2 regions of the Cytobacillus sp. Bac17 genome follow, and region 1 is predicted to be linked to the other one. Evidence: riboswitches for the same ligand, from Rfam matches in the RefSeq annotation. Region 1 holds a riboswitch; the other holds the start of a gene.
What was found. Region 1 has a riboswitch for S-adenosylmethionine ahead of NR125_RS03815 (2,3-diketo-5-methylthiopentyl-1-phosphate enolase). Riboswitches for the same ligand answer to the same signal wherever they lie in the genome.

Region 1 (15,967 bases):
GATCATTATCCCATGCCATCGCGTGATTGGAAAAAATAAATCGTTAACGGGTTATGCAGGAAACAGGACTGAAATTAAAGAAGTACTGCTAGCACTCGAAGGGTCTAATTATATAAAATAGCTCAAACTTAACAATCACCTCTTAGGTGATTTTTTTATGGGGGTTATTATATATATGGTTGACTGAATGAGTAGGATTCGATTATCATCTAATTAGATATCGATCGAAATGAGGGCGCTGAAAATATGCAATTAAATCGTTTAGTAGCTTTTTATAAGACAATGGGAGACCCAACCAGAATCAGGATTGTTTTTCTCCTTGCCAAAGGTCCTTTGCATGGACAGGCGATAGCGGGGAAGCTTGGTTTAACTCCGCCAACCATTACTCATCATTTAAATAAACTGAGGGAAATAAACCTTGTTTATCAGAGAAGAGATAAAAATACTGTTTATTTTTATTTAAATGAATCCGTACTGAAACATCAATCAGGTGTTCTTGCAAAATTGGCAGATAAAGAGGAGGTTAAGAAAATGGAAGAACAAAATATAGAAAGCCAGAAGGTTATTGAAAATTTCTTTACCAAAGATGGAAAGCTGAAGAATATTCCTGCACAGAGGAAGAAGAGACTCATGGTTTTTGAGTATCTAATCAAAGGATTGAAAATGGGGAAAAAATATGAAGAAAAAGAGCTTAACGAATATATTCAACAGTATCATGAAGACTATGCTACGATACGCAGAGAATTTATTATAAATCATTATATGTACAGGGAAAATGGCATTTATGAATTAAACCCTCCGGAAATGTGGGCGAAAATAGAAGGGTAAAGCAAGGCAGGGCCCCAGTTAGGGCCCTGCATGCCTTCAATAGTAATAATCCGGTTTGCGGTCGGTAAAAATCGGAATCATGCTGCGGACTTCTTTCACTTTATCCAGGTCTATCTCAGCATATAGGATTTCTTCCGTTTCAGAACCTTCTGCAAGCACTACTCCCCAAGGATCTATAATCATCGAATGGCCAGCAAAGACATTGTCAGGATCAGAACCGGAGCGGTTGCATGCAATTACATAGCACTGGTTTTCAATGGCACGCGCAATCAAAAGTGCCCGCCAATGTGCCAGCCGGGCCAATGGCCATTCAGCTACTACAAATAAAGCTTCAGCACCTTCCGCTGTATGGGTCCGCACCCACTCAGGAAAACGGATATCATAACAAATCATCCCTGCAAACTTCCTATTTTCCAGTGAAAAAACTCCCTTGGCTGTCCCTCCGTTCAGATAGAGATGTTCATTCATCAGCTTGAACAAGTGCAGCTTGCTGTATTCATGTATAAGGTCACCTTGGTTATCTACAATCAGCAGAGTGTTGTAAATGCCATCGGGTGTTTTCTTTGCAACAGATCCGCCAATCATATGAACCCGATTGCTCTGTGCGGCCTCTTTCAAAAAGACTAGCGATGATTCTGCATCCTGGTCTGCAATTTCACCCAATCTGGTCAAGTCATAACCAGTCGTCCAAAGTTCCGGCAGCACAATAACATCCGGTTTATCCCTAAGCGCCTTTTTAATCATGATTTCGGCTGCTTTAAAATTATCCTCGGGTTTTCCAAATGCAATATCCATTTGCAAACAGGCAATCTTTAATTTCATAAAACTCCCCCGCAATCATCATATCCTTATGGTAAAATTAGTCCGATAGATGGAAATTTTCAAAATTTTACTTTACATCTTACCATTTACGTTATATCATTTGTGACTATATTTTCAATCTTTTTTTTAAGCAGGTGAACAATTTGGTAAATTATCCGCAATCAGATCTTTTGAAAAGTCTGCCTAAACAGTTTTTTGCATCTTTGACAGCCAAAGTGGGGAGAAAACTCCAACAAGGGCATGATGTCATCAATCTTGGACAGGGCAATCCTGACATGCCTACACCAGAGCATATTGTCAAGAGTCTTCAAAGTGCAGCCGATAATCCGCAAAACCATAAATATTCCCCTTTCCAGGGCTTCCCGTATTTAAAAAAGGCAGCTGCTGACTTTTATAAAAGGGAATTTAATGTTGAATTGGATCCTGAAACCGAAATAGCCATCCTTTTTGGTGGTAAAGCAGGATTGGTTGAAATCCCTCAATGCCTTTTAAACCCTGGGGACAGCGTATTGGTTCCGGACCCGGGATATCCTGATTATTGGTCAGGTGTTGCACTTGCCAAAGCAAAAATGGTGACAATGTCTCTAAGAGAAGAAAATAACTTCCTGCCAGTATACAGTGAATTGTCAGCAGACCAGCTTAATGCAGCTAAACTGATGTTCCTTAATTATCCAAATAATCCCACTGGAGCAGTGGCAAACAAGGACTTTTTTCAAGAAACAGTTGATTTGAGCAGGAGCCATGGTATTTGCATCGTCCATGATTTTGCATATGGAGGAATTGGTTTTGACGGCATAAAGCCTGAAAGCTTTCTTCAGGCAGAAGGGGCAAAAGAGGTCGGAATTGAAATTTATACACTTTCAAAAACATTTAATATGGCAGGCTGGAGAGTTGGATTTGCAGCTGGAAATGCAAGTGTCGTCGCAGCACTGAACCTTATGCAGGATCATCTATACGTCAGCTTGTTTGGTGCTGTTCAGGAAGCTGCAGCAGCTGCTCTGTCAGGACCACAGGATTGTGTTAAAGAATTGAATTCCATATACGAATCCAGACGTAATACATTCATCTCTGGCCTCAGGGAAATCGGCTGGAATGTTCAAGCTCCTAAAGGCTCTTTTTTTGCATGGCTCAAGGTCCCTGAACAATTTACATCGGAAGAGTTTGCTGACTATCTCTTGGATAAAGCGCATATTGCGGTTGCACCAGGCATCGGATTTGGTGATTTTGGAGAAGGGTATGTGAGAGCGGGTTTACTGACATCTGAGGAGAGACTTAAAGAAGCAGTGGGCAGAATAAAAAAATTAAATTTATTTTAAATTTTTCTCATAATTCAATTGACAAAAATATTAAGCACTGTCATAATTCTAATTAAATTTTAATTCTAAATTAACTGAATACTCGTTTCGTTTTCTTATCAAGAGCAGGCGGAGGGACTAGCCCTATGAAGCCCGGCAACCGACTTATACATGAGCACGGTGCTAAATCTTGCAGCTTATAGCTGAAAGATAAGAAGATGTTAGATTGCTATCCTAACCTCTTCTTATTTGAAGAGGTTTTTTATTGTTTTCATTCTTTGATTTTTGAAAGGAAGAATATACATGAGTGAAATTATTGCAACGTATCTGGTTCATGATGAAAAACATAACCCGGAGAAAAAGGCCGAGGAGATCGCTTTAGGCTTAACGGTCGGGTCATGGACCCATTTGCCGGAACTAGAAAAACAGCAGCTGGAAAAGCATAAAGGCAGGGTCGTTTCTGTTGAAGACTATACTAAAGATGAAGAAAAAAAGGAAACAGCCGCAGTCATTAAGATTGCCTATCCAACTGTTAATTTCAGTCCTGATTTACCGGCAATATTAACAACAGTCTTTGGAAAACTATCATTGGATGGAAAGATTAAATTGTTAGATTTACAGTTTTCCAATGAACTTAAAAGCTTTTTTCCTGGGCCACGATTCGGGATTGACGGACTGAGGGAAAAACTGAATGTATATGATAGACCCCTTCTGATGAGCATCTTCAAAGGGGTGCTGGGCAAAGACATGGATTTTTTAACTTCGCAGCTGAGGGAACAGGCCCTTGGCGGCATCGACCTTGTAAAAGATGATGAAATTCTATTTGAAAACCGCCTTACACCTTTTGAAGCCCGGATAACCGAAGGCAAAGAAGTGCTAAGGCAGGTTTATGAGGAAACAGGCCACCGTACCCTATATGCTGTGAATTTAACAGGCAGGTCTTTTGATTTAAAAGATAAGGCAAGGAAAGCATCCAGACTTGGTGCAGATCTTCTTCTCTTCAACGTATTCTCGTATGGGCTCGATGTTTTGCAGTCATTAAGAGAAGATGATGAGATAGGGCTGCCTATCATGGCACATCCTGCAGTTAGTGGAGCTCTTTCTGCTTCAAGTGTTTATGGGATTTCCTATCCTTTGCTTTTAGGCAAACTCCTCAGGTATGCAGGCGCAGACTTGTCTCTATTCCCTTCACCTTATGGATCGGTTGCCCTTGAAAAAACTCTGGCCTTATCAATTGGGGATACCCTGACTAGGAATGATTTCTGCAAAAGAACCTTTCCGGTTCCATCAGCCGGCATCCATCCGGGTCTTGTACCTTTGCTTTTCGAAGACTTCGGAATAGACAGTGTAATTAATGCCGGAGGTGGCGTACATGGGCATCCGGATGGGGCAAGAGGAGGCGGTTTGGCATTCCGCCAGGCAATAGATTTAATTTTAAATGGGGCTTCTTTAACAGATGCTCCATCAAACTTCCCTGAATTAAAAAAAGCGATTGATCTGTGGGGGTACAAAGAGGTGGCTGTAAAGAATGGCTAAAGTGGCGGTATTTTGTGATTTTGATGGAACTATTACCGAAAACGATAACATCATTCATATCATGAAGCACTTTGCTCCTTCTCAATGGGAGGGGATAAAAAATCAAGTTCTGGGACAGGAAATTACCATTCAAGAAGGAGTAGGAAAGATGTTTTCCCTTCTGCCAAGCAGTCTGAAAGATGCTATCACCGATTTCATCTTAGAAAATGCAAGAGTAAGAGAGGGATTTCAGCCATTTATCGATTATCTGGAAAAAGAAAAAATACCGCTTTATATAGTCAGCGGAGGAATAGATTTTTTTGTGGCTCCTGTACTGGATAAGTATGGACCCTTTGAAGAGGTGTTCTGCAATAGTTCTGATTTTAGCGGAGATACAATTAATATCTTATGGCCCCATAGCTGCGATGAAAAATGCAATAAGAATTGCGGCTGCTGCAAGCCTTCTATTATGAGGAAACTGGTGGATGAGAACACCTTTAAAGTGGTGATCGGAGATTCAGTAACCGATCTGGAGGCTGCCAAACAGGCAGACTTTGTCATTGCCAGAGATCTGCTCCTGGAGAAAAGCAAAGAGATGAACCTAAATCATTCTGCCTTTGAAACATTCTATGATTGCATTGAGCTTTTAAAAAGATTAAATGAGGTGAGGGTATGAGCAGAGTTGGGGAAAAATGGAATGAGCTTGCAGATATTAAGGAAGAGCTTGCAGAAAGGGACTGGTTTATGGGAACAAGCGGAAATCTGGCCATTAAGGTCAGCTCACATCCCCTTCAATTCCTCGTAACAGCAAGCGGAAAGGATAAAAGGAAACGCACTGATGAAGACTTTCTCCTTGTTGATGAATATGGACACCCGGCAGGGGAAACACATTTAAAGCCTTCTGCTGAAACACTTCTGCATTCTGAGATATATCGAAGAACGAAAGCTGAATGCAGTCTTCATGTACATACTATTGACAATAATGTCATTTCAGAAATTTATGGTGATCAGGCGGCGGTTACATTTAAAGGGCAAGAGCTGATTAAAGCATTTGATAAGTGGGAGGAAGATGCTGTTCTCGAGATTCCGATTATTCCGAATCATGCGCATATTCCAACGCTGGCAAAGTGTTTTTCTTCCCATGTATATGAAGATTCAGGTGCCGTCTTGATAAGAAATCATGGAATTACAGTATGGGGCAGAACCTCCTTTGAGGCTAAAAAGATCCTTGAGGCTTCAGAGTTTCTGTTCCGTTATCAGTTAAGGCTCCTGGCATATAAGCCCGATCAGCTAATTAAAGTAGTTTAATATATGAACTGCTGTTATTAAATCATGCGAGAAAAAAATTATAATAGAGAGGAATGATTAGATTGGCATATATCGTACTGAAAAATTCAAAAAAAGAAATTAGGAATCAGGAAGAGGTTGCTGCTTTTCTGGAAAAGCAGGAGGTTATCTATGAGCAATGGGCAATAGATAAATTGCCTGAAAATCTGCAGGAAAAATATTTACTTTCCGATGATGAGAAACAAGAAATTCTGGCTGCATTTGCTGAAGAAATTAAGGATATTTCTGATCGAAGAGGATATAAGGCACAGGATGTAATTTCCCTTTCAGAGAATACGCCGAATTTAGAACAGCTTCTTCAGAATTTCCAGCAGGAGCATCATCATACAGATGATGAGGTGAGATTTATTGTCAGCGGTCATGGAGTCTTTATTATACAAGGAAAAGATGGAGAGTTCTTTGAAGTATTCCTGAATCCTGGCGATTTAATATCCGTACCCGAAAACATCCGTCATTATTTTACTCTTCAGGAGGATCGAAAAGTAGTAGCCATCCGGATTTTTGTTACCGCAGAAGGATGGGTGCCAATTTATGAAAAAAAGGAAGTTCATCAATAATTTAATGACCCACCCATTGCCCCCGGCATTGGGTTTTTATTTTCCTGCTATAACAATTGGATATTTTTTTAACATATTATGGTCTTGCGATTTTTTTATCAAATCCCGTTGATGCCACATAATAAATTTAGCAGAATGTGTCGAAACCCCATGAGGGTGAATTGAAATTGATGTCGATAAAAATAAATTCGGAAAAAGATTGTCTAATATTGCGAATCTATTTACATTTATAGAAATTCTTGTAATAATGCTTCAAGTAGACACATTTATATCGGATAAAGGGATAGGAGTAGGAGGAAGAAAGTTGCGCTATAAAAGAATACAGCTGCTGACTGAAATTCAGCAAAAAAGGGAAACAATGATAGAAACGGCCAAGAAAAATGGAATGGCGAGCCAGGAAACGGTTCGCTGCAGCCAGGAACTTGATCAATTAATTTTTGAATATCAATGCGTCGTTAAAAGAGAGAAGGAACAAAAGAAAAGAATGAGGATTTCCTTCCGGGAAATGATTCTCTTATGGAAGAAAGCTGTTGTATAATTTTAAAATTCCAAGCACATAGATTGAACATATAATAGGGAAGAAAAAAAAGGATCCGTTGAGGATTCTTTTTTTTAGTTGGCGCCAGTTCTCGCTTTTCTTAGTAATGAACTGCACAATTCTTATTAATTCTTCATAGCAGTACTATGCATGTATCGAGAATCATATCGTAATACAAAGCTTTTTTATCTATCTCTTAAAGCGAACTATACTTATAGAAGCTTTAAGTTTAGAGGGGGGAAAGTAAAAAATGCACATAGTAGTGTGTGTCAAGCAAGTGCCTGATACAAAAATTATTAAAATCAATCCCAAAACCAACACTCTTGACCGGCGCAGTGCACCTGCCATTTTAAATCCTTATGATGCCCATGCAGTACAGGAAGCAGTGAAAATAACAAAGACCATAGGAAAAGGCACCATTTCGGTTTTATCCATGGGACCTCCACAGGCTGTTGCTGTTATTAAGAAAAGCATCGAAATAGGAGCAGACCGCGGCTTTTTAATCTCAGACCGTGCATTTGCCGGCGCAGATACACTGGCAACAAGCTATGCTCTGTCTAAAGCATTGGAGCGTATTTCAAAAGATATGCCTGTGGATTTAATCATATGCGGAAAACATGCCATTGATGGAGATACCGGCCAGGTGGGACCAGGAATAGCAAGAAGGCTGGATATTCCGCCTGTTACAAATGTTATAGAGGTATCCGAACTTAATGAAGGTGAAAAAACGATACTGATCAAAAGGAAAATTACAAACGGATATGAATTAATACAAGCTCAAGTCCCTTGCCTGCTGACCGTTGAAAAAGAGATTAATAGCATAGAATACTCCCCTATGCCAAACATGATAAAAGCTGCCAGGTATGAGCCGGTTATCTGGTCTGTAAATGATCTTGAGGAAGTAGATCGTACACAGCTCGGGTTGAAAGGGTCTCCTACGATAGTGGGAAAAATGTTTACTCCTCCCAAGCCGGAAGGCGGAAAGAGGCTTGAAGGGAATGCGGAAGAACAGGTTAAGCAGCTGATGGAGCTGCTTAATGATAAGAAAGAGCTGTTTGTAAGCCGATAATGGGAATAATTAGGGGGGATTTACATGATGGATGAGTACCGGGGAGTGTGGGTATTCATAGAACAAAATGATGGGAAAATAGAAGGGGTTTCCCTTGAATTGCTCGGTGCAGGCAGAAAGCTGGCAGATAAGCTGGATGTGCCTCTTTCCGGTGTTCTGCTTGGATATGAAATAAAGTCTTTATGCCAGGAAGTGATCGCTTATGGAGCTGATCAGGTATATGTTATTGACCATGAAGTGATGAAAGATTATCGGACGGAGTCTTATATGAAGGCAGTAATCAATCTTGCAGAAAAGTATAAACCTGAGATATTTCTCTATGGGGCCACTTCCAATGGTAAAGATTTGGCCAGTGCTGTTGCTACAGATCTTAGCACTGGATTGACTGCTGATACAACCATGCTGGATGTCGAAGTGGATAAAAGGCTGCTTGAAGCTAGCCGCCCGGCGTTTGGGGGAAATATAATGGCAACCATCCTTTGTAAAAAGCACCGGCCGCAGATGGCTACTGTCCGTCCTAAGGTTATGAAAGCCCTGGAGCCAGATCCAGATAGACAGGGCGAGGTTATAGAAGAAGCGATTACCCTAAGTGAAGATGATATGCGCACAAAGGTAATTAAAATTGTGAAAGATGTCACAAAAAAAGTGAATTTAGCAGATGCGCATGTTGTTGTTGCGGGCGGAAAAGGAATGGGGGATTTTCAGAATTTCCAGCTGATCCATGACCTGGCTGATGCAATTGGAGCAACTGTAGGGGGCACAAGGGATGTAGTGGAGGCAGGATGGCTGCCGCATGAACAGCAGGTAGGGCAGACCGGAGAAACCATTACCCCAAAGGTCTATTTTGCTATTGGGATTTCAGGGGCAATCCAGCATGTCGTAGGCATGAAGAATTCAGAGTTCATTATTGCGATTAACAAGGATCCAGACGCACCTATATTTGATGTAGCAACCTACGGAATCGTGGGTGATGCACTTGAAATTGTGCCGAAGCTGATTAAAGAGTTAAAGGAAGCAAGGGAAAGAGGGGGTGAAATGAGTTAGGTCTGAAAAGTTTGATGTCATCGTGGTGGGGGCAGGGCCTGCAGGAACTTCCTGTGCTTACACATGCGCCAAAAACGGTCTAAAAGTCCTTCAAATTGAAAGAGGAGAATATCCCGGCAGCAAAAATGTAATGGGTGGAGTTTTATACCGTAAGCAAATGGAGGAAATCATTCCAGAGTTTTGGAAAGAAGCACCGCTGGAGCGGCCTGTCGTAGAGCAGCGGTTTTGGATGATGGATAAAGAATCGACAGTGAGTTTTGGCTATAAAGGTCTTGAGTGGGGGAAGGAACCATATAATAATTTTACAGTACTCCGGGCGCCATTTGACCAATGGTTTGCAAAAAAAGGGGTTGAACAGGGCGTTCTATTAATAAATGAAACAGTCGTACTTGAGTGCCTGACTGAAAATGGAAAAGTGGTTGGTGTAAGAACTGACCGGCCGGATGGGGAGGTATATGCAGATGTAGTGGTTTTGGCAGATGGTGTAAATTCACTGCTGGCAAAACAGCTGGGCTACCATAAAGAATTTCGCCCTGATGAAGTGGCACTGACGGTAATGGAAGTCATTAATCTTTCTAAAGACAAAATTAATGACCGCTTTAACCTGGAAGACAACCAGGGCTGTACGATTGAAATATTCGGGGACTCCACGAAAGGCAATCTGGGAACTGCCTTTATTTACACCAATAAAGATAGTATTAATATTGGTGTGGGAACCACGCTGTCAAGTATGATTAAGGCGAAGCTTAAGCCTTATGACCTGCTGGATTATTTAAAAACACACCCTATGGTAAGACCCTTAATAGAAGGAGGAGAATCTGCCGAGTATCTGGCTCACTTGATTCCTGAAGGGGGCTACCATTCAGTGCCTAAAGTGGCCGGGGATGGTGTCCTTCTTGCAGGTGATGCTGCACAGCTGGTTAATGCCATACACCGCGAAGGCTCCAATATGGCAATGGCTTCCGGAACAATGGCTGCAGAAACCATCATTGATGCCAAAAAACGGGGTGACTTTAGCGAAACAAGCTTGAATCAGTACAGGGAAACACTTTACCAAAGCTTTATTATTAAAGACCTGGAAAAATATAAAGATGCAACTCACACGTTTGAACACTACCCTCAGTATTTTAAAGAATATGTTCCGATGCTTAACAGGGCAGCGAGCAAATTTTTTACAGTTGATGGAACTCCTAAGAAAGAAAAGCAAAAAGAAATTATGAAGAGCTTTACCAGTGAACGCGGGACCATTCGTGTGCTTCAAGACATGTACAGGGCATGGAAGGCGGTGAAATAATGTCAACGAAAACGATCGAAGAAAAGCAATATTTAGTTCGTTTTAAGGCAGACACCAAATCACATCTTACCGTATTGGATCATGATATCTGTATGACAAAATGCCCCGATAAAATATGCACTATTTTCTGCCCGGCTGAGGTGTATAAGTGGGAAGGATTGAGAATGCAGGTGGGTTATGAAGGATGCCATGAGTGCGGCAGCTGCAGGATTGGATGCCCATATCAGAATATTAAATGGGAATACCCAAAAGGCGGCCATGGTATAGTATTTAGGCTTGCATAAAGTTAACCCTATTTCATACAAAAACCGGCCGCATTTGGCCGGTTTGAAAAGGGGGGTAATGAAAAAGGTTTTATCTTTCGGTACATTTATATTATAGATAAGAAATATTAACAAACTGTTAACAACATATATCAAAACTATTAATCCTGCAGCATACATATCATTCTGTTTTTTTATTATAAATTACCGCGTTAAAGCTTTTAAGTAATAGTACTTTAGTATCTTAATTTTTTAGGCAGGATTTGTTAAACTAAATGTGGTCGGACTATTATAGTTGACCCCCTATAATCTGGAGAGCTTAGAGAAGTCTAGGCTCTTTTTTTGATCTGAATTAAGAATTCACTTTTTGGGATTTTGATTAAAAGTAGAAATTACCTATATGTATGTTATTTCACATTCGAGGGTAAAAAAAGAGTAACGCATAGGGGAATGGATTTTGAGGTTAGCTGATTTTCTCTTGTCTCTTTAAAAAATTGAACTGGGAGTCCTTTACATTGGCTTCAAGTTCTTTAGCATGTTCAAAAGCTTTATGGATGCATTCGTACAGAGATGAAGAATAAAGCGCCTTATTCCATATAAAACTTCCTTCTGAATTGGATGGATATAAGGTTACTTTCCAGAGGTAATATTCTTTTTCCTGTTCCTTAAGCTGTCCTTCCAGAGCAATTAGCCAATGGGTTTGCCCGGCCGGAAGGAATGTATCAGCTCCATTTGCAGGAATAAGGCATTTTTGATAAAAATCAAAGTAGTTTGGCAGATGCATAGTTATCCCTCCTAACATTTTACAGGGTATTTAGCTGCGCCAAAGAGAGCTAATATCTTACCTTTATTATATGGCAAAAAAGAAGAAGATTGCACACAATTATTAAAATTTTTAGAAAATTTTAATAAAAATAATCTATATCCTTTATAAAAAGGAGGGACACCCCCTCCTCCTTACCTATTTATTCCATTCTGAAACAGTTTCATCCGGTGGGAGTAATAATGTCAGCAACCCCAGTACGGGAAGAAAACCGGTAATAATAATCATATTTACCAGACCAACAGTGTCCGCTATATAGCCCAGAGCGATTGAGCCTATTGCCCCCATACCAAAAGCCAGACCCACTGTAAGTCCCGCCATAGTGCCGATTTTGCCGGGAACTAATTCCTGAGCGTATACTACCGTCACCGAAAAGCTTGACATCAATATGAATCCGCTTGCCACCAGCATTATAAATGCAATAGGAGATGGAACGAAAGGGATCATGGCGGATAGCGGAACAGTCAGGATCATGGACAGAAAAATAATTCTTTTCTTTCCAAACCGATCTGCGAGCGGCCCGCCAAAAAATGTGCCCAATGCACCTGATACTAAAAATGCAAATAAGAAGAGCTGCGCCTGACTAATGGAGAAAGAGTATTTTTCTATCGCATAAAAGGCATAGAAATTTGTCATACCCGAAATATACCATGAACGGGCAAATATCAAAAAGAGAACCAGGATCAGTGCACTCCATATTTTTTTTGATATCCTTTTATTATTATGGCCACCAGCTTGTTTTTTTGCTCTGCCGGCAATCAATTCCTCCTGAAGGCGTCCAGTATACCAAAACGCTATATAAATCAGCAGCCCGACTGCAATAGCAGCAACTGCAGTAAACCAGGCAGCACCCATTTGACCTAGCGGAACAAGAATAAGGGCCGTAATGATAGGAGCAAGTGCCTGTCCAGTGTTTCCCCCTACCTGATAGATTGATTGGGCCAGACCTCTGCGCTGGCCAGCTGCCATATAAGCAACCCTAGATCCTTCCGGGTGGAATACAGCTGAACCGAGACCAATGAACAATACTGATATAATAATCCATTTATAATCCGGGGCAAAAGCCAATCCTAATATGCCAAATAAAGTTGAAGTCAGACCGATTGGCAAGGCGAAAGGGAACGGCTTTTTATCAGTGGCCATTCCAACAACCGGCTGCATGATTGAAGACACGATATTAAGTGAAAAGGCAATCATACCCAGCTGTGAGTATGAAAGCCCCATAGATTTTTCTAAAATGGGAAACATGGCTGGAATGACAGATTGAATAGAGTCATTTAATAGGTGGCAAAGGCCAATAATGAATAAGATCCGATAGGCCGTTTTTTGATGTGGCTCATATCTTGGACTGACTGAAGCAGCGGTAGTACTCATAGTATAGTCTCCTTTTTCACTGAACATTTCGTAAAACTAAATATAGTTTACCTTATTCATTAGCCTTTCAAAATAGTTATTTTGGAAATCTATTAAATATTATATAATTTACATTATTCAGATTAAATAAGAGGGCAGGGAAGCCAATGGAAAAAGCAGTTGATGCTTTAATGACGGACGATATTCTCACTAATTTCCTTAGAATCTATTCTTTAAATATAGGAAATTATAAAAAGCTGGGTGACTTTGAAAACTATGTTTATGAGGTTTATAAAGATGAAAAAGCATATATTTTGAGGATTACCCACTCATCTCACCGCATGCTTGAGGAGCTTTTATCAGAAGCAGACTGGATGAGTTATCTGATATCGAAGAGTTTAAAGGTTCCAGAAGTTTTTCCATCACAGAATGGGAATTTGGTTGAGCGGTTAACAGCTGGGGACGATTCTGCCTTTTACGCCTGCCTGTTTTCAAAAGCAGAGGGAAAACCAATAAGTGTTCGGGCACCGGAATTCAATAAGGAGTTATTTCATGCGTGGGGAAGTGCGGTAGGGAAAATGCATGCAGCCACTAAATCATATATGCCATCAGCTGGAATTGTACCGCGGATGCAATGGGATGACGAAGAATTGCTTAAAGTTGAGAAATATATACCTGAAGAGGATCAATTGGTCATTAAGCATACAGAAGATTTGTTGAATCTGCTTCAAAATTTGCCAAAACATATAAACAATTATGGCCTTATTCATACTGATCTCCATTCCGGAAACTTCTTTTATGATGGGAAAGATATACAAGTATTTGATTTCGATGACTGCTGCTATCATTGGTTTGCATCAGATATAGCCATACCGCTGTATTACTCACTTTTATATAAGTTTAAAGAGGCGGATCAAGCGGAAATGGAAATATTCGGCAAGCAATTCCTTGACTCCTTTTTGGATGGCTATCGGCTGGAAAATGAAATTCCCGAAGATTTGGGAAGGCAGCTGCCCTTATTTCTGAGACTGAGAGATATCACACTTTATTCTGTCCTGCATAAAAAAATCGCACCTGAGGAAAGGAATTCGCAGCTATTATTTATGATGGAGACGATCAAGAAAAGAATTGAAAGAAATGCTCCAATCTATGTGAGTTAAAAAAAGAAGGTGCCTCCGAGCGAGCACCTTCCTTCTTATGCGTCGTTTTTGATGGGCAGAAAAATATCTACATGCGTTCCTTTAGTTTCTTTGCTTGTAATAAAAATTTCACCGCCGAAAGAATGCAGAATGCGCCTGCAGACTACGAGGCCAAGGCCCGTGCCCGTTTCCTTTGAAGTGTAGAATGGATGGAAAATCTTTTCAATTTCATCTTCAGAGATGCCTGAACCTGTGTCCGCAATTTTAAGCTGACACTTAGAATGCATTTTATTTAGTTTAATTGTCAGCTTTCCTCCGCCCTCCATCGATTCAAAAGCGTTTTTCGTTAAATTCAGGATAACCTGTTTCATCTGGTCTTTCGTACATTCGACCATGACAGGTTCATCTGAAATAGCAGATTCAAAAGTGACATTGTGTAAATTGGCTTCGGAGAATATCAACGGTTCCAATTCCTTTATGATGTTTCTCAAATCCAGGGTTTCCATCTTTTGAGCTGCAGGTTTACCCAGAATTAAAAATTCACTTACAATTTCATTAATTCTGCTGATCTCATCATTTATAACTGAAAAGTAATACTGGTCATGTGTATTCGTATATTTTTCACTTAATAGCTGTATAAGACCTTTTATTCCTGTTAAAGGGTTCCTGATTTCATGGGCTGTGCTGGCAGCCAGAGTACCCACCAGTTCCAGTTTTTGGAGCTCATTTTCCTTTTTTTCCTCTTCATTCTGCTTTTTAAGCCTTAAATACTTAATAAAGAGAAATAGAATATGGCTTATAATCATTAATACAAGGATAGCCTTAAAAGCATCTTTGACAATTGCCAGCATAACTCTTGGCGGCAATTCTACTTTTACACTCCAGGGAAGCCTGTCAATTGGAATTGAGATGCTATTCTGGCTGGAAAATGATGAGTCACCATTCATGTTGATATCCATAATCGTTTCCCTTTCAGAATTAAGGACAGAAAGTCTTGCTTCTGGAGTAAGAAGTCTCATGATATTTTGTACGTAATCCACCCTCATATGTGCCACAATAATAGAGATTACATCTCCATTGTCATTGAACACGGGTTTTCCTATCCCAACGACTGTTTGCCCATTGGTTAGTGTTTCAGGGGAGTTAGAGATTACAATATCTTTCGTGCGCGAAACCTCTTTAAGATATTTCTTATTAGATAAATCGGAGTTCGCTAAGAATTGATTGGACCCTGTAAGAACCTTTCCGCTGGGATTAAGAAGGTAAATTCCGCCATATCGCGGATCCAGCTGATTGGCTTTTTGGAGCAGAGGCTCCAGTTTATCAGAGGGAGTGTCAGCACTTCCTGCAGTCAGTGATAACATATCAAGTGTGGTCACAGTTTCGGAAATAAACTGGTCCCAGCTTCTTTGGTGTATGGAGCCAATCCATTTTGCTTCTTCCAGCCTTTCCTCATCATTTTGTTTAACAGAGTCCATAAAGAAAAAGATGCTGCCGGCCAAAGTGGGAATAATTACTGCGATTAAATATAGTAGTAAATTTCGTTTTCGACTTTTCATCAGGTTAACTCCAGCATAATTAGGTTAATTTATTCATATCTAACTGACATTATCAATATTATACCATTTTGTGTTAAAAGAGGTTTATTTCTAACAAAGGAATGATATTTTATATGTAAGGAGGGGTTTGATGAAATCAGAAGTTTTTCTCACGGTTTTGGCTACAAGTGATGTCCATGGACATGTTTATCCATATTATTATGGAACTGGTGAGCATGCTGGTCATGGGCTGGGCAAGCTTGCAGCAATAATAAAGAAAGAAAAGGAACAATCTGAGATCTCAATACTTATTGATAACGGGGATCTGATCCAGGGAACTCCTCTAACTTATTATTATTCCAGATACTTAAATAACCAAAAAAATCCCATGATTCAAATATTAAATGAACTTGAATACGATGCAGCTGTAATCGGAAACCATGAATTCAACTATGGAAAGAACACACTTGCAAGAGCTGTCAGTGAATCCAATTTCCCATGGCTGTCAGCCAATATATTATTTAATTCAACAAAAGAAACGT
Region 2 (15,967 bases), on a different contig from region 1:
AACTGCTCCGCTATGTTGGAAGCTTGCTGAATCGTTAAAAAATGGCCTGGCAGGATAGCTGCCAGGCTTTTTTTGCGGATGAATAAAGAGCTGAATTAGGAAGGGCGCAAATAAGTGGAGTTCAGGAGCAATCATGGCAAAAGAGAACGCGATAAAGAATAGGGAAGGCGTAATGACATGGGTTACAGCGCAAAAATCAAAATGGGCAGCGCAAATCAGCTGTATATCGGCGTAATTATGATACTAGAGGCAATAAAGAATGAGGAAGGCGCAAATATCACGGGTGGCGGCGCAAAAATCAAATGCATCAGCGCAAATAATTGAAGAAGCGTCGCAATCAAGAAAAAGTCAGAATCGGAAAGCAAACCGCCAAATGTATTAAAAATGATAGACTCCAGGAAAAAATACCCCATATAAAAAAAGAGGCCCGAAAGCCCCTTCATCTATTTTTCTCTATATTTTGTGCAGCTTCTTTCTTTTTTTTCTGGCATTCAGGACAAATTGGCTTGTTCTCAAGATAAACTGTCCGATCATACAGTGATAATTCACCACACCAGCCGCAGCAAAGGATTTCGCTCATAAAAATCCCCCCCTTTTAGTATAATCCTATTTTCGCTTGGCCATTTTTATGCAGCAGATTCTGCCTAAAAGTTTAGATACGCCCAATTGGGGGTATAAATACAGCAGAGGTGATATTCATGAAAAAGAAAGAATTAGATAAGAATTATACACCGAGAAACAGCTCAATGGCAGAAAATATTGAAGAAATGGAAAACCTGGGAAAGCAGATGGAAAATTTGCGGACCAATAAAGAATTAAAAGAGGATTATGATAAATATCCCGATCCCATTCAGCATAAAAACAAGGACAAGAACCTTCGCTAAAAGCGGAGGTTCATTTTTGTTTAATTAGGCAAATCCCCATATTAAAAAATGGGCTTGTCTAAAAGATGATGCGAATGTCTTATTGTCAAAATTATTTGTAAATTATTTTGTCTTCTCGCATATGATAGAGTAATAAACATTTCTTTGTATTGGTCATTAATAATAAATTTGCTGCCAGGAAATGAGTCTATGAAAAGAAGGCAGACTGCTGAATTGGGGATGTTTCATCATTTTTTGACACTCGCGATATTGTATGTTGGAAAGCTGTAATGTGTGAAATTTAATTTAAAAGGAGGGGTTAACATGACGAATGTCAATAACCATCAGTTTGTGATTTCCCAAGAAGATTGGTCCCTCCATCGCAAAGGCTATGATGACCAGCAGCGTCATCAGGATAAAGTCCAGGAAGCAATCCGCAACAATTTGCCTGATTTAATAACGGAAGAAAACATTGTAATGTCGAATGGGCGGGAAGTAGTGAAGATTCCAATTCGCTCTTTGGATGAATACAAAATCCGTTATAACTATGATAAAAACAAACATGTCGGCCAAGGCGATGGAGATAGCCAGATTGGAGATGTAGTGGCACGTGACGGATCCGGCAGCCAGAAAGGACCCGGAAAAGGGCAAGGGGCAGGCGACCAGGCAGGCGAGGATTATTTTGAAGCAGAAGTATCATTGATGGAAATTGAAGAAGCTTTATTTAAACAATTGGAATTGCCTAATTTAAAAAGAAAAGAGCAGGATGAAAATCTGGTAGAGGACATTGAATTTAATGATATCAGAAAGACTGGATTAATGGGCAATATTGATAAGAAACGGACCATGATGTCGGCATTCAAGCGGAATGCAATGAATGGAAAGGCAGCTTTCCACCCAATTTATAAGGAAGATTTGAAGTTCAAGACCTGGAATGAAATTGTAAAGCCTGATTCAAAGGCTGTCGTGCTTGCAATGATGGATACGAGCGGATCGATGGGGATTTGGGAAAAGTATATGGCCAGAAGCTTTTTCTTCTGGATGACCCGGTTCCTGAGGACCAAATATGAGACAGTCGAGATAGAATTTATTGCCCATCATACTGAAGCAAAGGTGGTCTCAGAAGAGGACTTCTTCTCAAAAGGAGAAAGCGGGGGAACCATTTGTTCATCTGCCTACCGTAAAGCGCTTGAACTGATTGATGTCAAATACGACCCGCGCAAATATAACATTTACCCTTTCCACTTCTCAGACGGTGATAACCTGACCTCTGACAATGCCCGCTGTGTTAAGCTGGTGGAAGATCTTATGAAGGTGTCCAATATGTTCGGGTACGGTGAGGTCAACCAGTATAACCGCCACTCGACCTTGATGTCAGCCTATAAAAATATTAAAAATGAGGATTTCCGCTATTATATCCTTAAGCAAAAAGCAGATGTATTCCATGCGATGAAGAGTTTCTTCAAACAGGAGGAAGATAAGAAGAAGTATGCTTAAGAGAGGGGAACCTCTCTTTTTTATTCGGGAAAAAAGACCCCACACGGGGGGCCCTTTGCTATTTGTCCCTTTCCTTTGTAAGCCGATTATCCCAGTTTAATTCAGCACTGGTTTTCACAACTTCAGACTTTGGTGAAACATGAACACGAGTGAATTCCTGATTATCGGCAGCACATGAGCTACCGGATTTATCTGCCAGTGTTTTGATATCTGTTTCATGGTCAACTTCCCGTGCTGAAGCGCTTTCGAGGTACCCTTCTGAGTTTTCAGCACTGACCCTCTGATTGCCTTTCTGGGTAGTGGGATAGTTTCCGTAGTAATCCGCGATTAAGACATATTTTCCATCAAACACCATGCTTGCGTATTTATCCAAGTCATGTTCATCAAACCGTATACCATCTTTTTTATCAGGATCCATTCCTGAACTTGTGGCTGGATCTTCTCCCATAAAAAGGGCTTTCACTGAATCAAGAAAGCGCTGATTGCCGAGCTCCTGGGATCCGACTATTCGCAAGTTCACTCCATGATTGTCTGCAAAGCTTTCAAGATTCGCTCCATCTTTTGAAACAATCACCAGGTTGTCTTTCTGATACCCGTTTGACTCTGCCCCTTCAATAGCTTCTCGTAGCTCTTCCTGTGTAGCATACCCGCCTATTAATATATTTTTCTTCATATTTTCACTCCTCATGTCATATTATATTTTCTATTTCCCCTGATTTGCAGGAGGAGAAACTTTCTTTTTCTTTTGAAGGGCGGACAGTTAGACTGTCCTGTATCATTACATGGTACAAGCCGTATGAATTAATAAAACACAGTAAATACAGTATGATAAAGATGTAGCCAATAAATTGGAATTGCTGCTGGAGGTGGGGTATATGGAGATTGAAAAACTGGCTAAAAGGTTAAGTAACAGGACCCCAGTCATTTTAGGGAGTGAGCGATTTTCGAAATTCGCTATTTTGCTTCCGCTTGTAGAGATAAATAAGGAAACACATGTCCTTTTTGAGGTGCGTTCACTTACAATGAGAAGGCAGCCTGGGGAGGTCTGTTTCCCCGGCGGAAGAATAGATCCGGAAGACAGGGATGAGGAGCATACGGCCATCCGTGAGACCTCAGAGGAACTCGGCGTAAGCGAAGACAGCATCACAGATGTGTCCCCGCTGGATTACATGATTTCCTTCGGACAAATTATTTACCCTTATGCAGGCATTATCCATAATCCTGACCAGATCGTGCCAAACCCTGACGAAGTAGAAGAAGTTTTTACCGTGCCTCTTTCCTTTCTAAAAAGAGTAAAGCCGGAAACGTATCACGTGAATTTTAAAGTAGAGCCCGAAGAAAATTTTCCTTTTGACTTGATTGCCGGAGGTGAAAATTACAATTGGCAGACAAGGAAAGTAGAAGAAGTATTTTACTTTTTTGAGGATAAGGTTATTTGGGGGCTCACTGCCAGAATTCTTAAGCATTTTCTTGAAATCATTATTGAAGATTTCGAGGAAAATGAAAGCGGTTGAAGAAAAAAATTTCAAAAAAGGTTGACGAAGTCCTTATAAATGTTTATGATTCATATAAATTGAATACTTAGAAACTTCTTATCAAGAGAGGCGGAGGGACTGACCCTATGAAGCCTCGGCAACCAGCATTTATGCACGGTGCCAAATTCAGAGGAATACATTTTCCGAAGATAAGAAGGCGGAATGAACGGAATGTAAATTCAAACCCCTTCTTGTCTGTAATAGACGGAAGGGGTTTTTTGTTTTTATAGGTATCTGCTCTTTAAATATTAACCAGGGGGAATGAGAAATGTCAGCGTTAACGATTGGGCTATTGGGGTTTGGAACAGTTGGAAAAGGAGTGTATGAAACGATCAGCAAACATCAGGGAAGGCTTCAGGCGATATTCGGGAAAGAAGTGAAGGTCTCCGCCATCCTTGTCAAAAATGTGAGTAAGCATTCTGTGCCTGATGATGACGTGCTTTTAACTGATGATTTTCAAGAAATTATTGAGCTTCCCAAGCTTGATGTCGTAATTGATGCCATTGTTGGCAGGGAGCCAGGCTATACGTATTTGCGCCAGGCAATATTGAGAGGATGCCATGTCATTACTGCAAATAAGGAGATGTTTGCATTCCATGGAAGTGAGCTTGCGAGGCTCGCAAAAGAACATAATGTATCATTAGGATTTGAAGCAACAGTCGGAGGCGGAATCCCAATAATTCAGACTATCAAGCAGCTGCTGAATGCGAACAAGATTGAACGGATCGAAGGTATATTAAATGGCACGTCCAATTTCATTTTGACAAGTATGCGCGAAGAGAACTTATCATTTGAAGAAGCACTGAAAATAGCTCAGGAAAAAGGATATGCAGAAGCCGATCCCAAAAACGATATCGAGGGATATGACGCTTTTTTCAAAGCGGTTGTTCTGAGTGAGCTGGTGTTCGGGAAAGCACCGGCGCAGGAAACATCTGTTAGAGAAGGCATTACTGACATTACAATTGAACAAATCCGTATGGCTGACTCCCTGGGACTGAAATTTAAACATGTAGCATCGATTGAGAGGGAAAAAGATGCTATCCGCTGTACTGTAAAACCGGTCCTGACAGCGGAGGCACATCCCTTGTACAGAGTAGAAGGAGTGCAAAATGCAGTTTCAATTGATGCGGATATAGTCGGGAATATCAGCCTGCAGGGTCCTGGAGCCGGCATGTTTCCGACAGCCAGCGCAATTATTGAAGATTTGATTCATGTAGGCAGAACAGATATTCCTTCAGTCTTTGAGGAAGGCAAGTCGGAATGGACTGTTCTTGACGAGCCAGTTTGGATTATTTGGGGTGATGCTAATGCAGGATTGCCTGAGGGATGTGAAATAATCAGTAAAGTGTCAAAAGATGTCTTCATCTTTAAGGCATCATTGGAAGCTGTGTCATTATTAGATACATCAGATTTGAAGGCTTATCAGGTGCTTGGAGACTATGCTCCGGCTGTAAAGGAAAATAAACAGGTACAGACGGTATAACCTGAAAACATAATGAAAAAACAGGAGGGGCAAGCTTATGAGCTGCCCCTCCTGAAGTATGTTTAGAGATGGTGGATGTTATCGCAGTCTAACGGGCAGTAAGCCTCCTTCTTCAAGACTCAGAGGAATCGAAAGAGGATAAGTGGGAGTCCACTGCCCATAAAGGCCCGACCGCAGAACAAAGACTAAAAACGCCACGTCCTCCCAAAAGCTGCGCTTTCGGTCGTGCGATGTATCGCTGCCGTAGCTTTCCTTGTCCTATGGCAATGTCTTTGTAACATACTTCCGCCCAAAAGCTGTCGCATTTGGTCGTACGATGCTCATGCAGACGAAGCCTTCCTTGTCCTGTGGGCCTCAACTTATAATCAGTGGGGTATAAAGCCCCCGCTGATTGAAGTTTCACTTTATGCCTGCTGGTTTTTTAACAAAGGATTATTTAATCCAGAATAAAGGTCTTTTACATGGACCGTTACAATCTTAGCGCCAATCTGGACATGGACCATATTATCAAAAACAGCTGTTACCAGGCCGTTTAATGAAACATTAGCACCAATATTTAGATCTTTGTTGGGAGTTTTAACATTTTTTTTGTCTGCCATCGTAACACCATCCCATTCGGTTTTATTGAACTTATACATAGAATATTGCCTTTTTATAGTAAAATAAACGCTTTAATAAAAAAAGTCCAGTAATATAGCTCGTTTTTTTATCGACAAATTTTATTGGTGCCAGGTACCTGTCGAATTTTCTTTATATAAATAATTAAGTATTCATTTCCGAAATTAAATACAGCCGAAAAAACAATCCTTGGAGGGAATGACACAATTTGTGCTATCCGATTTTGGATCTAATTGACAGGAGTGAAATTTAGACAAAGAGGGTATTAATAGTCCGTAAAAATACGGTTTCAGAAAAGGATGAATAACGGAATATGAATATGCCTCTTGCAATTGGGCTCATTTTTATTGCCCTTTATATAACTGCAATAATTGGGATTAAAATCTTAAGAATTCCCGATATCGTTATTTATATTATTTTAGGAGCAGGCATCGGTATTTTTGGATTTTACAAAGAGGCGAAAGTAATTGAAGCTGCAGGTGAAATTGGCTTAATTCTGCTATTCTTTCTGCTTGGCACAAAATTCTCTGTGCGAGAATTAAGGAATAACGGAAGGAAGGTCTGGAAATCCGGGCTATTGGATGTTTTTTTGGGAGTGGGAGTGACTGCGGGAATTGCCTATGCAGCAGGTCAAAATATGTTTGTCTCTTTATTGATAGGCGGAATCGTATATGCAACCAGTTCTTCAATTACTGTTAAGCTGCTGGAATCAAAGAATCGCCTTGAAGATAAAGACTCTGAATATATTCTATCTCTTCTGATTTTTGAAGACCTCGCTGCCCCGATTCTTGTGACCGTTCTGATTGGGCTGAGCGGTGGAAATAGTTTCTCCGCTGCAGACTTTCTGTTTATTTTTCTGAAGGTATCTCTCCTTGCTGGCGCTGCGGTTTGGATGAGCAGAATAGTTCTTCATAAAGCCCAGCATTGGATGAAGAAAGTTGCTCATGAAGATTCCTTTTTGATTCTTGTTCTTGGAGTTGCGATTACTTATGGAGGATTTGCAGTATTTCTAGGGCTATCAGAGGTTATTGGCGCATTTCTTGCCGGCATCATACTTGCCGGAACGGAGGTGAAAGAAAAAACAGAGGAAGTTGTACTTCCCGTCAGGAATCTGTTTCTCCCATTTTTCTTCTTGAATTTCGGGCTTTCGCTTGAGTTTAATGAAGAAATTCCTTCTCTGGATCTTCTGGTTATTATTGTTACCTGGTCCATCATTCACAAGCTTGCTGCAGGATATTTTGGAGGGCAATGGTATGGCCTATCGAAACAGGAAGCTCTAGGGGCGGGATTATCATTATCATCAAGGGGAGAATTCTCTGTAATTATTGCCGGATTGGCCACAGGAGGCCTTAAAGTATTTGCAGGGGCTTATATCCTGATTGCAGCTTTGGTCGGCATGCTGCTGTTTCAGTTATCATCCTGGATCCATTCACGGGTGCAGAAGAATTCCGGTTAATAGCATAAAAATTTCCGGAAAATCTCTTCTTTTGAAGAGTTTTTCCGGTTTGCTGTTTATTAATTTCTTCCTTCCTCTTACTTCCTGTTCCGTGAAACATAAGGATTTTCAGCAATCCAAAATCTCCAGGGATAATTCCGCGCATCACCGGAATTATCAATTCCGATTCGTTTTCCGCGTGTGACTTTCCCGGGAGGAATTCCTTTAGCAATCATAAGAGGAGGGCTTGTAAAACGCCGCCCATAATCATCTATTGTAATATTGAGAGCTTTGGTTAATTTACCAGGTCCATTAGTTAGGTTCTTAAGATCATCCATTTTTCGTCTTTTCTTCATTAAATCAAGGCCGTCTACAGGTTCAATTCCCCTGATCAATACAGCTTCAGGCTTTTCCTTTGGGCCGCTCACAACATTAACCAAACAATGGGTATGCATCACATACGTGTAGACAAATCCGGGTTCATTGAACATGATTTCGGTCCGCTTTGTTCTCCTGTTCCCAAAGCTGTGAGCTGCCCTGTCTTCCGGGCCCATATATGCTTCTGTCTCAACGATATAGCCTGAGGCGATGCCCTCTTCCGTTTCTTTGATCAATAAGCAGCCCAGCAGTGCTTCCGCCAATAGTAGTGTCGGCTGCTGAAAGAAGTCTTCTGGCAGTGGGGCATATGGTTTTATATCTTTCAAGATCAATCTCTCCAAACAGTATGTTATTAGTGTTGCAGCATCGTGTCTTATGTTTTTACCCTCTGCTATTTTTTCATAACCATACCTGCAGTATAATAGCAAAGGGAAATACTATACAGGATGTGGGCATTGATGAATAAAAATATCGGTTTTATCGGATGTGGAAAAATGGCTCAGGCCATAATTGGAGGAATACTCAAATCCAATCTGGTAAATCCAAGCCAGATTATTGCTTCAGCAAGAACGGAGAAGACGCTTGACGATGTAAAAAGCAGGTGGAATATACAAACACGCCTTTCCAATATTGGAGCAGCGGAAGAAGCGGATATAGTGTTTTTGGCTATTGAGCCTGATGCACATGGGGAAGTTATTGATGAGATTAAAGATAGCGTCCGTTCCGATGCCATCATTATAACCATTGCGGCCGGCATTAGTCTAACCTTTCTGGAACAGTCATTTGGCCGGAAAGTTAGAGCAATTCGAATCATGCCTAATACGCCATCATTAGTAGGAGAAGGAATGAGCGTCCTTTCAGCTAATGAATCAGTATCTCCAGATGATATGGAGGAAGTGGAAAAAATATTTTCATGCATTGGAAGAGCAGCTTTTATGGAAGAAAAGATGATGGATGCGATTCCTGCTATAAGCGGTTCTTCTCCAGCTTACGTCTATATGTTCATTGAAGCATTGGCAGATGGCGGTGTAAAAGCAGGATTGCCCCGTGAACAGTCTTATCAGCTCGCAGCACAGGCTGTTTTGGGGGCTGCCAAGATGGTGCTGGAAACAGGTCTGCATCCAGCGGAATTAAAGGATGAGGTCTGTACTCCAGGTGGGGCAACGATTGAAGCAGTTGCCGAGCTGGAGAGAAAAGGGTTCCGTGCAGCGGTAATGAGTGCAATGGATCAATGTTTTGAAAAAACAAAGGCTCTTTCAGGGAAAAACAATTAAACAAGATTTATTAACCTAAACCCGGCAGTTATACAACTGCCGGGTTATCTAATGGTTCGTGAAATTTAGGCGCAAATCAAAAGGAAAAATACTGAACATTTCATGGCAGAATGGAATATATAATAAGAAAATTTAAATTTTAATTCCGACTTGACTCATAGGAATACATGTATTATAGTAAGTCATTATGAGAACATCTTTTGGGGAGGATTCAGTCCGATGAGTACAGGACTATTAGTTTTAAATATTGCCATTATGCTTCTGCTTGTAGGCGTATTATTCTTTATGCAAAAAAAGCATATTTCATTCTCAAAGCGTGTGTTTACAGCGCTTGGATTAGGGATTTTGTTTGGTTTCGCCCTTCAGCTGATTTACGGACCGGGTGCTGAGATCATTGCCAAATCTGCAGACTGGTTCAATTTAATAGGCGGGGGTTATGTCAAATTCCTGCAAATGATCGTAATGCCATTAGTCTTCATTTCCATTTTAGGAGCTTTTACTAAGCTTAAATTAACAAATAATATAGGGAAAATCAGTGTGCTTATCCTTGGTCTGCTTGTAGGTACAACTGCAGTTGCTGCCGCTATAGGGATTGCAACAGCTGTCGGTTTCGACTTGGAGGCAGTCCAAATCAGCGGAGGCGATGCAGAGACAGCCCGCGGCGAACAGCTGGAAGAAACCTATCAGGGTATTGAAGGAAGAACATTCCCACAGCAGATGCTTGATCTTCTTCCGGCAAACCCATTTCTTGATTTTACAGGAGCAAGACCTACATCCACCATTTCAGTTGTAATATTTGCAGCCTTTTTAGGAATTGCATACCTGGGTGTCAGACGGAAATCACCCGAGCAGGCTGAGCTTTTCGCAAAAATTGTGGATGCGTTCTATGCAATTATTATGCGTGTTGTAACATTAATTCTGCGCTTGACTCCGTACGGAGTGTTGGCCATCATGACGAAAACAGTGGCCATGAGTGATTTCGACTCCATTTTAAACTTAGGGAAATTTGTTATAGCTTCTTATGTGGCACTTGCCATTATGTTCCTGATTCACCTGCTGCTTTTAACATTGAGCGGTTTAAATCCAATTACCTATATGAAAAAAGCATTTCCTGTATTAACATTTGCCTTTACATCTAGAACAAGTGCCGGTGCATTGCCATTGAACATTAAAACACAAAAGTCACTGGGTGTTCCTGAAGGAATTGCCAACTTTGCAGGGTCATTTGGTCTTTCCATCGGCCAAAATGGATGTGCTGGAATCTATCCGGCAATGCTGGCGGTAATGATTGCTCCGACTGTGGGCATTAACCCGCTGTCACCAGGATTTATTTTTACCGTCATTCTCATTGTAGCGATCAGCTCCTTTGGTGTGGCAGGGGTCGGCGGCGGTGCGACGTTCGCAGCGATCCTGGTATTATCTGCCCTTGACCTGCCAGTTGCACTGGCCGGCTTGCTGATCTCAATTGAACCGCTGATAGACATGGGACGCACAGCTGTTAACGTCAGCGGATCCATGACCTCCGGCATCTTAACGAGCCGTATCACCGGTGAAATTGATGGAAATCTTTATAGCGACATGAATGAAAAAATAGAAGCAGAAGCATAAGCATAAGAAAAGCGACAGGTGCCGGGCACCTGTCGCTTTTTTCATTTAACGATATTCTGCTCTTTTCTTATAACTGTTAACGATGTCATGGCGCCTACAAATATGATGGTTAAAAACGAGTACAGGAATTTTTCAATACCGACAATTTTTAAACCGCTTAAAATGACCAATCCATCAATTGCAAATATCAAAGCGCCGATATTAATAGGGAGGAGCTTTGTCATCAGCTGTGCCAGCAGGTCTGTTCCCCCTGTGCTGGTTTCATAGCGGAGCATAAGGCCTATCCCAAAACCAACCAGGCAGCCGCCTAAAATCGAGCTGGGCAATATGGAAAGATTAAAATGTCCTCGCATAGCAGAAAGCAAATCAATAATGAAGGATGAAATCAGGAGGCCGTGCAGACTATAGAAAAAATATTTCTTCTCATAAAACCAGGCAAGTACATATAATGGAATGCTTAAGACAATCATACTTAATCCAGTGGGAAGCTCGTAATAATAATGGAGGATCAGCCCTATGCCAATAATGCCCCCATCAAGCAAATGGTGGGGGACAAGGAAGCCGTTAATGCCTATGCCTAATAATAAACTTCCCATTAAAGTTGCAAACAGCTTTTCATACATAAGCTATCACCCTAACTTGTCCAATTGTATACTTATAGAATATGAATGGTCAGGTATTAAATAGAAGCGGTAAAAAACAAAAAAGCTTGTCCGATTTGGACAAGCTTTTGTTATAAGGCGCTTCCGCTTTTCTTTTTAGTGCGGCAGGAAAGCAAGCTGATAAAAGAATAGCACTGCAAATAAATAAACCAGCGGATGAACTTCTCTCCATTTGCCTTTTACCACTTTCATAAGCGGATAAGCGATGAATCCAAGCGCAATTCCTGTTGCAATGCTGGATGTCAGCGGCATGCTTAAGATGATCAGGAATGCAGGGAATGCTTCATCAAGTTCATTCCACTTAATATGTGAAATGCTGCCCATCATCAGGCTTCCAACGATAATCAGGGCTGGTGCAGTAATAGCGGCAAGACCTGACACCGCACTGACAAGCGGTCCGAAGAAAGCTGATAGCAGGAACAAACCTGCAACAGTCAAGGTTGTTAATCCTGTTCTTCCGCCGGCTGACACACCTGTGGAAGATTCAATATAAGCTGAAGTCGGGCTTGTACCAAACATGGCGCCGATTGAAGTAGCAATGGAATCTGACAAAAGCGCCTCACGAGCTCTAGGCATCGTTTTGCCTTTCATTAATCCCGCCTGCTGGGCAACGCCGATCATCGTTCCAGTCGTATCAAAAATCGTTACAAGCAGAAAGGAGAAAACTACTGCGTATAAACTATGCTGGATAATATCTCCAATTGCTTCGAATGGATTTAAAATGATGATTCCATCCGGAAGCGAAGGCAGTGAAACAAATCCTTGGTCAAAAGAGAGCTGGCCGGTAAAGAAGGCTATCAGAGCTGTGAGAATCATTCCGAAAAATAAAGCCCCATTAATCCCGAGAGTCATGAGGATTAAAGTCACAGCAAGGCCGACCAGAGCAAGAATGGATTGGGGAGAATGCAAATCCCCTAGTGCAACAAGATTTGTTGGGTGGCTTGTAATCAGCCCTGTTAGCCGCAAGCCGATAAATGCAATAAATAAGCCGATTCCGGCAGTAATTCCGTGCTTTAAATTATCTGGTATCGCAATGATCAGTTTTTCCCGGAAAGGGGTAAGCGACAATATAATGAAAATAATCCCTGCAATAAATACTGCTGAGAATGCTGTCATGTAATCAATATTTCCATGTGTGCCGACTACGGAGTAGGCAAAATAGGCGTTCAGGCCCATTCCAGGTGCGATGGCAATCGGATAATTGGCGAACAGTGCCATCCAAAGAGTACCTGCAACGGTTGCGATAATGGTTGCAGAAAAGACTTGCTCAAAAGGTACACCTGCATCAGATAATATGACAGGATTAACGACCACAATATACACCATAGTCAGGAAAGTGGTGATGCCTGCCAGAATTTCGGTCTTTACGTTTGTTTGATTTTCTTTCAGTTTGAACATATAAAGTCCCCCATAAACTAAAACTTCTTTCAGGTTGTATGTGTTATCAATAAATACGAACGTTTAGAAAGCACAAATAATATAATATTCGTTTTTGGTTTAGATTTCAAGACCTTAATTTTATTATTCTATATATTGGCGGTTTCATCCTTATATAAAGAAAAAAGCTTCGATACGGAAACTTGCTTTCCGTGAAACAGCCATTATATACAAATGGTTGATTATTAATGGATTATGCTTATACACTAGTGTCAAACGATGACGAAATGGGGTTGGCCTATGTTTGCAAATCTTAAATCAATGAACTTGAGTCAGCAGGCCGAATATTTAACAAAGGCCCTTGTGAAGATGAAGAGCTACAACCATTCAGATGGAGAAAGGCATAAAGCTGACTTTCTAAAAGAAATAATACATTCGTATCCATCTTTTAATGATAATGATAATTTAGTATGGACTCAGGAAATACCTGGTGATGAATTGGGCCGCAAGAATGTGTTTGCTTTCCTCAAGGGGCGTTCCGGAGGCAAAAGGACTATTCTATATCTGGCGCATTTAGACACGGTCGGCACGGAGGATTTTGGCCCGATTCAGGGCATGGCCCATGATCCGGATAAGCTCCAGGAGTTCTTTGTACAATATGGCTCTGATCCGGAAGTGCAGGAAGATGCCCTGTCTGAGGAGTGGCTTTTTGGCAGAGGGGCATTGGATATGCAGAGCGGAGTTGCTGTCCATCTGGCCAATCTTCTGTTTTTCTCGGAAAATCCCGACGAATTGAACGGCAATTTGCTCGTCATGTTCAATGCTGATGAAGAGGGCGAGCATAAAGGAAGCAGAGCCGCCCTAGCCGAATTGCTAAGGCTGAAAGAAAAAATGGGCCTGGAATACTTGGCTGCAATTAATAATGATTTTATCTCGCCATTGTATGATGGGGACACGACAAAGTATATATACACCGGTACAGCAGGAAAAATCTTGCCGTGTTTCTCCATTTTCGGAAGGGAGACCCATGCAGGCGAAAGTCTGGCAGGGATTGATCCAACATTAATTGCTGCAGAGCTGACTGCCCGTATAAGCCAGAATTTTCAGCTGACTGAGAAGCTTGAAGGAGAGCTGGTGCTTCCTCCAAGCTGTTTATATATGAGAGATGATAAAAAACGCTATGACGTTCAGACGGCTGTCGGCTGCCGAGTTTACTTCAATTACTTTTTCTATGAAAAACCGCTGAAGCAGCTTTCGAAAGAACTTGGGATGATTGCCGAAGATGCAGCCATCGCAGTAGAGCACCGGCTGAAAGGTGCCTATAAAGATTTTCGGACTGTAAATAAGCTGCCGGAAAGACAGCTGGACTGGGGAACAGAAGTCACGGCTCTAGATGATTTTCTTGTATATCTTGAACAGAAGGGCATAGATACAGTGAGTGTTATGGAAGAAGCGAGGAAGCAAAGTTCTCTTAAAGAAACCGATGCCAGAATGATTGCCTTTGATATTGTAGAAGCTTTGCACCAATCAGACCCTGAAAAGAAACCTAGAGTGGTTTTATTTTATGGAACACCTTTTCTTCCTGCCAACACAGTTGATGTGAATACAGAAAGAGGGGTCTTTTTGAAAGATTGCCTGGAGGAAGTGCTTGCTGAAGAGGCTAAGAAAACAGGTGAGGCATTCAAGGTCCGCAAATATTTTCCCTACTTATCTGATGGAAGCTTCCTGTCTTTTGACGGCTCGGATGAAGATATACAATCTCTTAAAAAGAACTTTCCTGCCATAAAAAACCTTTTTCCAATTCCATTAAAGGCAATGAGGGATTTAAATATTCCTGTCATTAACCTTGGAGTTTATGGGAAGGCTGGCCATAAGTGGACTGAACGGGTCTATAAACCATATACTTTTGAAGTTTTGCCTGAGATTATCCGAAAGGTTACAAGAAGAATACTTCAAAAGCCGGGAAGCTAGTTCCCGGCTTGCTTCAAAAATAGTAACTTTAATATAGCAGTAACATCTAATGTAAGGGGAAAGAATTCAGGAGGCGGTGGCAGAATGATAAAGGCTGTAATTTTTGATTTTGATGGAACCATTGTAGACACAGAATCTTTATGGTATGAGGTTTTTAAACAAATCCTGTCAGAAGATTATGGATTTGAGCTTGGGCTGGAGGATTTTGCGAAGGGGATTGGCACTACAGATGATATTCTATTTAATTATATTGACAGTAAATTAGGTATTCAAATTAATCGTGAATCTGTTCAGGAGAAAACAGAAAAAGCATTCCAGAGTCAGAGGGATATTTTAATTCTGAGGGAAGGGATTCAGGACCTAATAGAAAAGTGCATTGAAAAAGGCCTTAAGCTTGGAGTCGCATCCAGCTCTGGCAGGGAATGGGTTAAGCATTATTTAGACCATTTTGGAATTGAGGGTCATTTTCAAACTATCAAAACAAAAGAAGATGTTGAAAAAGTAAAGCCTGACCCGGCTCTTTACATAAAAGCACTTGAAGAAATGGGCGTCGAGCCTGAAGAAAGTCTGGCCATTGAAGATTCCGTAAATGGATCAATCGCAGCTGTTCAGGCAGGAATGCACTGTGCGGCTGTTCCAAATGATGTTACGCACTTCCTTTCCTTCCATGAAAAGGTTATGAGGTATAAGGCTTTTTCTGAGATACCTATTGATGAACTGATAATGGGGCAAGGCGAGAGTTAATAAAAGGAGCGGGCTAAGCCAGCTCCTTTTATTTATATTAGAAAATGGCATTCAAAATTAAATAAACAAGGCCAGCTAAAGTTGCCGATATCGGCAAGGTGATTACCCATGTAATAAGCATTCTCTGGGCTGTTCCCCATTTTACTCCTTTAAGCCTGTGGGCAGAACCTACACCCAGGATGGAAGAGGAGATAACATGAGTAGTACTGACTGGCAAGTGGATAAATGTTGCGCCAAAAATGATCATTGCACCTGTTAAATCTGCTGCCACTCCATTTATCGGCCGGATTTTCATGATTTTTCCACCGACCGTTTTGATAATTTTCCAGCCTCCGATGGAAGTCCCAAGACCCATAGCTAATGCACAGGAAAACTGTACCCAAAATGGAATATCAGTTGAAGTGACATAGTTGTTTGCGATAAGCGCCATTGTAATAATACCCATAGCTTTTTGCGCGTCATTTGTTCCATGTGTATATGATTGCAGAGCGGCTGTGAAAATTTGAAACAGCCTGAAGTTCC

Region 2: it holds a riboswitch for S-adenosylmethionine, as region 1 does, so the genes downstream of both, NR125_RS21970 (homoserine dehydrogenase) here and NR125_RS03815 (2,3-diketo-5-methylthiopentyl-1-phosphate enolase) in region 1, are expected to answer to the same signal.

Annotation. Positions count from the first base shown of each region.
Region 1 is NZ_JALJRC010000001.1:752,953-768,919, reverse strand. It holds gene NR125_RS03835 (methylated-DNA--[protein]-cysteine S-methyltransferase) at 1-121, shown strand, start outside; gene NR125_RS03830 (DUF2087 domain-containing protein) at 247-828, shown strand; gene NR125_RS03825 (carbon-nitrogen family hydrolase) at 865-1,650, opposite strand; gene NR125_RS03820 (pyridoxal phosphate-dependent aminotransferase) at 1,794-2,966, shown strand; SAM riboswitch class I at 3,059-3,162, shown strand; gene NR125_RS03815 (2,3-diketo-5-methylthiopentyl-1-phosphate enolase) at 3,249-4,481, shown strand; gene NR125_RS03810 (2-hydroxy-3-keto-5-methylthiopentenyl-1-phosphate phosphatase) at 4,474-5,136, shown strand; gene NR125_RS03805 (methylthioribulose 1-phosphate dehydratase) at 5,133-5,768, shown strand; gene NR125_RS03800 (1,2-dihydroxy-3-keto-5-methylthiopentene dioxygenase) at 5,822-6,364, shown strand; gene NR125_RS03795 (aspartyl-phosphate phosphatase Spo0E family protein) at 6,669-6,902, shown strand; gene NR125_RS03790 (electron transfer flavoprotein subunit beta/FixA family protein) at 7,153-7,971, shown strand; gene NR125_RS03785 (electron transfer flavoprotein subunit alpha/FixB family protein) at 7,996-9,015, shown strand; gene NR125_RS03780 (FAD-dependent oxidoreductase) at 9,035-10,309, shown strand; gene NR125_RS03775 (ferredoxin family protein) at 10,309-10,593, shown strand; gene NR125_RS03770 (hypothetical protein) at 11,036-11,356, opposite strand; gene NR125_RS03765 (MFS transporter) at 11,534-12,769, opposite strand; gene NR125_RS03760 (phosphotransferase enzyme family protein) at 12,916-13,908, shown strand; gene NR125_RS03755 (PAS domain-containing sensor histidine kinase) at 13,944-15,446, opposite strand; gene NR125_RS03750 (bifunctional metallophosphatase/5'-nucleotidase) at 15,577-15,967, shown strand, end outside.
Region 2 is NZ_JALJRC010000024.1:17,933-33,899, forward strand. It holds gene NR125_RS21940 (PrkA family serine protein kinase) at 1-38, shown strand, start outside; gene NR125_RS21945 (hypothetical protein) at 440-580, opposite strand; gene NR125_RS21950 (hypothetical protein) at 699-884, shown strand; gene yhbH (sporulation protein YhbH) at 1,188-2,360, shown strand; gene NR125_RS21960 (general stress protein) at 2,419-3,033, opposite strand; gene NR125_RS21965 (NUDIX hydrolase) at 3,236-3,874, shown strand; SAM riboswitch class I at 3,950-4,051, shown strand; gene NR125_RS21970 (homoserine dehydrogenase) at 4,164-5,378, shown strand; gene NR125_RS21975 (hypothetical protein) at 5,783-5,977, opposite strand; gene NR125_RS21980 (cation:proton antiporter) at 6,310-7,452, shown strand; gene NR125_RS21985 (DNA-3-methyladenine glycosylase) at 7,530-8,135, opposite strand; gene proC (pyrroline-5-carboxylate reductase) at 8,268-9,083, shown strand; gene NR125_RS21995 (L-cystine transporter) at 9,303-10,691, shown strand; gene NR125_RS22000 (YitT family protein) at 10,733-11,314, opposite strand; gene NR125_RS22005 (NCS2 family permease) at 11,450-12,751, opposite strand; gene NR125_RS22010 (M20 family metallopeptidase) at 13,031-14,701, shown strand; gene NR125_RS22015 (HAD family hydrolase) at 14,786-15,445, shown strand; gene NR125_RS22020 (inorganic phosphate transporter) at 15,483-15,967, opposite strand, start outside.